2 regions of the Peribacillus sp. GL_122 genome follow, and region 2 is predicted to be linked to the other one. Evidence: riboswitches for the same ligand, from Rfam matches in the RefSeq annotation. Region 2 holds a riboswitch; the other holds the start of a gene.

Region 1 (3,147 bases), 1.8 Mb from region 2:
AAGCACCTGTGGGATTATTCGGATAGTTCAAGAACATCATTTTGGCTTTATCAAGTACTTCTTTATGTATGTCATCGTATTTCGGAAGAAAATCATTTTCTTCTGTCAAGGGCATGAGTTCGGTCTTTGCCTGGGCTAAAACAACTCCGGAAAGATAATCCGGATAGCCTGGATCTGGAACAAGGATCGTATCACCTGGATTCAATAAACACTGCGGCAGTTCTACAAGACCTGCCTTCCCCCCGAAGAGAATCGCCACTTCACTATTCGGATCCAGCTTGACACCGTATTCTCGTTCATAAAAGACGGCGGCAGCATCTTTTAAATATTGATGCCCCCGGAATGGCGAATATTTATGATTTATCGTTTTTTCAGCGGCAGACTGCAAACTTTTCACGATATGTTCTGGCGTCGGCTGATCAGGGTTTCCCTGGCCTAAATTAATGACATCATGTCCTTGCTCCGTGATCGCATTGACTTTTGCGACTAGTGAAGCAAAAAACTGCTTGGGCAGGTCCTGAAGCTGGCCGGATTTTTCGAATTGCACCATTTATACACCTTCTCTGAAATTTCTTGAAATTCTAGTCACAAATGATATATGTTTATCATAGTCTTGTAAAGTATTTTTTACATGTGGGGGTTTTAAACGATGAAGTGGAAAATAGCTTGTATTCAAATGGATATAGCCTTCGGGCAACCGGATATCAATTTTCAGGTTGCAGAACAATGGATGGAAAAAGCGGCACGCTCAGAACCCGATATCGTCATTTTACCGGAACTTTGGACAACAGGATACGACTTGACCAGGTTAAATGAGATTGCTGATCATGAGGCAGAAAAAACGATTGAATTTTTTAAAACACAGGCACAGAAACACCAGATTCACATCATAGGCGGTTCCATTGCGAAAAAAACAAGCAAGGGAATCTATAACACCATGATCATCATCGATAAACATGGAAATCTCATTAAAGAATATGATAAGCTTCACTTATTTCAGTTAATGGATGAACATCATTTCCTGCAGCCAGGAGAAAAAGATGGTTTATTTACTCTTGATGAAAAAATATGTGCTGGATTCGTTTGTTATGACATCCGTTTCCCTGAATGGCAGCGAGCCCATACCGTTCAAGGCGCCGAAGTTCTATTCGTAACGGCTGAATGGCCAAAGCCGAGACTCGATCATTGGAGAGCCTTGTTGATTAGCCGTGCCATCGAGAACCAAGCCTATGTTGTAGCCGTTAATCGTTCAGGTTCGGATGTCAATAATATATTTGCGGGTCATTCCTTGATTATTGATCCATGGGGGAATATCATAAGTGAAGCCGGAGAAGAAAACCAACTCTTGACAGGCACCCTGGACTTCAAAAAAGTTACGGAAGCCCGTAACAAAATACCTGTATTCGAAGATCGCCGCCCTGATTTTTATTAATTTACCCATTGACAAACTATTTAAAAAGTTGTTATTATTTTCCCGAAGATTAAAATTTCAGAAAACATTTACTCTTATCAAGAGCAGGCTGAGGGATAAAGGCCCTATGAAGCCCAGCAACCGACTGTAATACCATTGTGAAATGGGGCGGATTCACCGCCGGATTATAAAATCCACAGAGCACGGTGCTAATTCCACCAGAATTCATATTCTGGAAGATAAGAGGTCCGAAGCCAAAACTTCTGCCTCTTTCTATATGAAAGAGGCTTTTTTATTCTTATTTTGAATCTGGAGGGGAAAAGAATGACGCAAAACCATTCAAATTTTAAGAGATTGACAAACGAAACAGCTATAACCCTTGCAAAAAAACTTGGGTTGGTCAATGCGGATGAAAGTTTAAAATGTAAAGAAATCGGCGATGGTAACTTAAATTATGTTTTTCATATTACAGACACGCACACAAATAAAGGAATAATCATCAAACAAGCGGTCCCTTATGCCAAGGTACTTGGTGAAAGCTGGCCGCTCACATTGAAAAGGGCTGCCATTGAAGCGAATGCGCTGATTCATTTCAGAAGTTATTGCCCCGAATTCGTACCGCAAGTCTATTATTCGGATGAACAGCTTGCCATCACGGTCATGGAGGATTTATCTCACTTGAAAATCGTTAGGACAGGATTGATCGATGGCGATTCATATCCATTGCTTTCACAGCATATTGGTGAGTATGTTGCGAAGACGGCATTTTATACATCCGATTATCATTTAGAACCATCTGCGAAAAAGGAAGTGGCCCGACATTTCACGAATCCGGAACTCTGCAAAATCACTGAGGTCTTTATTTTCACGGATCCATTTTTTGAGGAACTCCCGGGAGACTTCGAGGTGGAATTGACTGATGCCGCCAAAAATATCTGGAATGATCAAGAAGTAATACTTGAGGTCGCTAAGCTGAAACAAGGCTTTGAAACCGAGCAGGAGGCCTTACTTCATGGAGATTTACATACTGGAAGTATATTTGCAAGTGAAACTGAAACAAAGGTTATTGATCCGGAATTCGCTTTTTATGGGCCCGTTGGTTTTGACCTTGGTCAATACACCGCGAACCTTCTCTTCCAGGCAGTCACACGCAATGGCGCTGGAAAGGAAGAGATTTTCACACACCTTCATGAATTTTGGAATGCCTTTGAAGAAACTTATACCGAATTATGGGAAGGTCAAAATAAAAGCCCATTCCGCCATGTGAAAGGTTATCTGCCTTACTTACTGACAAAATTCAAAAAAGATGCTTTCGGTTTTGCCGGCTGTGAACTGATTCGGCGAACCATAGGCCTTTCCAATGTTGCCGATTTAAACGTCATTGAAAATAAAGAAACAAGGATTGCTGCCAAAACTGCAACATTGGAAATTGGTGCATTTTTAATTAAAAACCGGGAAGAATTGGATGTTCCAGCAGTCATTGAAGCATTGAAGCAACGTACACTGCCATCTTATTCAACCATTTAAAAGGAGACCTGCACATGACTACACTAGCACCCTTACCATATTCGGTACAATGGGATGATACCCATATTACATTATTAAATCAACAAGCCCTTCCTTCCATAACTGAATTTATTGAACTTCATTCTGTTGATGATGTATTTGACAGCATTTTGACATTAAAAGTTCGCGGTGCCCCAGCAATTGGACTGACGGCAGCATTTGGTGTTGCT
Region 2 (3,147 bases):
CTTTTCTCAAGCGCATGTGAATCTATTAAAAAGATTCGCTGGATGGCAATGACTCCCTTTTGCTTCGCCTTCAATATAACGTTTGATTTAGTTGAAATCAGCCCATATGGATTATATTCCTGACAAATGAATTCTGTCGCGTACTCATCACTTCTTATGCCATGGATCAAATCGACATGATAAATCATTTTCTTATTATGCTGCTTTGCCATCATACTTACGTTTTTCAATTGTGATATATGCAAATCAAGAAACACACCTATTTCATAGGAACTTTCTAAAAATCTTTCGAAATCCTTCATGCTTGCTGAAGCAGGCAAAATCTTCTGATCCATCATTATCCTCCTCATTCCCAGAAAAACTCAAAACTTCAAGTCATTTAGTATATTTTAAAGAGCTTGATTTATCAAACACATTTTTTTCATGACCAATGTCACCATAACACTATCATACCTGTCACTCCCTTTATAGTTTTCGGCTAAGAATGTATGTAAACTCCATCATAAAGTAATTTTCATTTTCAATGCACCTTCGACGAGTTCATACGATTTAATTGTGCCAACGGGAATTTTTCTCACGATGCTCCAAGCATTAACATTCATTTTGATCGTTCTTTTTTCAAATTCAAAAAATGGAGGTCTGTTAAATATCCTTTGGTTGATGAAATTCCTGTCAATTGGTTCCATTTCCACTAATTCAAATACAATCGTTCTTTTTTCCACATGAACCGGTTTTAATGTAATCCGAAAAGCTACGTTTTTCTTAAACATCATTTTTTTCACTTCCATCGTTCCGGAAAGCACTATATGCTTTGGCGTAATCTCGACTTTAATATCCTGACCATATGATTTCATTCTTAAGATATTCTCTATCATGGCTTCAGTTACCGTTATCGGTATGCCATTTTTGAATGGACTGAATGTACTCATCCTTGCATTCCCCTCCTGCCGCTCATACAGAACGTCGGTTATAGCATATGCCAGGTTCCTTGATGTAGTTAACTTTTCAACCCATATTAATAATCGGTATATTCGAAATCTTCCACCTTCAATACTTGACCTTTATAAAAACTATCTGTATAGTCATAATTAATTTAATAGACAACTCTTATCCAGAGAGGTGGAGGGACTGGCCCTTTGATGCCTCAGCAACAGACTGATCATGTACTGTGCTAATTCCAGAAGTGTAAAAACTTGAAGATAAGAAGAGTATATAGCTTTGCTGCCAACACCTCTTCTTATTTTTAAGAAGAGGTTTTTTATTTTTAAAAGGAAAGAAGGAATGCAACATGTCAATCACATTAACGAAAGCACCATTCAGGGCCGATCACGTCGGAAGTTTATTAAGACCAGAACGTTTACATATTGCCAGAAAGCAATTTAAGGAAGGTACCATTTCAGCAGAGCGGCTTCGTGAAGTTGAAACCGAAGAAATCAATCGGATTGTCGAAAAACAAATTGAAGTTGGATTAGAGGCCGTGACGGATGGTGAGTTCAGACGAACATGGTGGCACTTTGACTTCCTCGAACATTTAAATGGCATCGAGGGATATGTGACTGAAAAAGGTCTCACATTCGATGGTGTGGAAACAGAGAGATATAACGTTCGCAATACCGGGAAGGTTTCATTCAATCCTGAACATCCCTTCATTCGCGATTTCATTGAATTGAACAAAATCGTGAACGGACGCGCCGTTGCCAAGCAAACCATTCCCAGCCCAAATCAATTATTTGCTGTAGGCATTCATAATGAAGACATCTATCCTGATATTGAAGACTATGCTAATGATATCATCAAAGCGTATCAGCATGCTTTGAAGGCTTTTTATGAAGCAGGTGTACGTTATCTTCAATTGGATGATGTATATATTGCCAGACTTTCAGCTCCAGATTTCCAGTTCAAAGATGGAAAATATACGAGGGAACAGTTAATCGATCTTGCACTTCGCGTAATTAATGGCGCATTGGAAGGCAAACCAGAAGACCTTGTCGTCACTACACACCTATGTCGTGGGAACTACCAGTCGACTTGGGCGTTTGAAGGAAGCTATGCCCGTATCGCCCCAACTTTATTGGCAAAAGAAACAGTGGATGGATTTTTCTTGGAATATGATGATCAACGCTCAGGAGATTTCAAACCATTGGAATACATTCCAAATGGCGGAGCACGGGTCGTACTGGGTGTCGTCACTTCAAAAAATGGAGAAATCGAAGACAAGGAAGCTGTTAAGGCACGCATTGAAGAAGCCTCGCACTTCGTTCCTCTCGAACAATTATGCTTAAGTCCGCAATGCGGCTTCGCCTCCACCCATCACGGCAACAAGCTGACCGAAGAACAGCAATGGGAAAAGCTGAAATTCGTCGTTGATGTAGCAAAAGAAGTATGGAAATGATTTTTTAGCGGAGACTTTAATTCTGATTTACAGGATTTGAACAACCTAATCGGCCGCACTTATAAGGGAGCCGATTAGGTTCTTGCAATAATACATTTCCATTCCTTTAATGACTCTTTAGATAACGGTATCAAGTTTTGCTATTTATGAAACTAACGATGAATGATAAAACTATTTGACATATCGATAATTCTCGATATAATGAAATGTATGAAAACAATCGAGATATTTAAAGCATTATCCAATGAATCCAGGTTGCAAATCTTACAATGGCTCAAGGCGCCTGAACTCCACTTCACCCCTCATGAGGGAATAGACATGAAGGAAACCGGCGTTTGCGTAAGTCAGATTACGGAAAAATTAAACATGACCCAGTCCACGGCCTCTCAATACCTCTCGATGCTTCTTAGAGCAGGATTGATTAAAACGGAGCGGATAGGAAAGTTTACGTATTACAAACGAGATGAAGAGGCAATCTCAAAAATTACTGATTTCTTGAAAGAAGAAGTATGAAAATGAACCTGATCCGTACCTTAGAGGGTTGGGTTCATTTTTCTCTCTAACATTTCGATATTTCGCGATATGTTTATTTTTTTATTCATACATATCAACATATTGCGATATGTCTTTATATAAAATTAATAATCATTAATGAGGAGTGAATCTATTTTGCTTAATACATGGAAAATTTACATGTTAGCGATTATCAGTTTTTTAGTAGGAACATCCGAATTCATAATATCCGGAATTTTGGA

The links. Region 2 has a riboswitch for S-adenosylmethionine ahead of AC3ISB_RS25215 (5-methyltetrahydropteroyltriglutamate--homocysteine S-methyltransferase). Riboswitches for the same ligand answer to the same signal wherever they lie in the genome.
Region 1: it holds a riboswitch for S-adenosylmethionine, as region 2 does, so the genes downstream of both, mtnK (S-methyl-5-thioribose kinase) here and AC3ISB_RS25215 (5-methyltetrahydropteroyltriglutamate--homocysteine S-methyltransferase) in region 2, are expected to answer to the same signal.

Annotation. Positions count from the first base shown of each region.
Region 1 covers NZ_CM174415.1:3,374,926-3,378,072, forward strand. The annotation lists gene AC3ISB_RS16230 (pyridoxal phosphate-dependent aminotransferase) at 1-550, opposite strand, end outside; gene AC3ISB_RS16235 (carbon-nitrogen family hydrolase) at 650-1,432, shown strand; SAM riboswitch class I at 1,504-1,657, shown strand; gene mtnK (S-methyl-5-thioribose kinase) at 1,736-2,938, shown strand; gene mtnA (S-methyl-5-thioribose-1-phosphate isomerase) at 2,953-3,147, shown strand, end outside.
Region 2 covers NZ_CM174415.1:5,183,743-5,186,889, forward strand. The annotation lists gene AC3ISB_RS25205 (glycerol-3-phosphate responsive antiterminator) at 1-335, opposite strand, end outside; gene AC3ISB_RS25210 (hypothetical protein) at 501-929, opposite strand; SAM riboswitch class I at 1,105-1,206, shown strand; gene AC3ISB_RS25215 (5-methyltetrahydropteroyltriglutamate--homocysteine S-methyltransferase) at 1,289-2,392, shown strand; gene AC3ISB_RS25220 (ArsR/SmtB family transcription factor) at 2,603-2,905, shown strand; gene AC3ISB_RS25225 (MFS transporter) at 3,062-3,147, shown strand, end outside.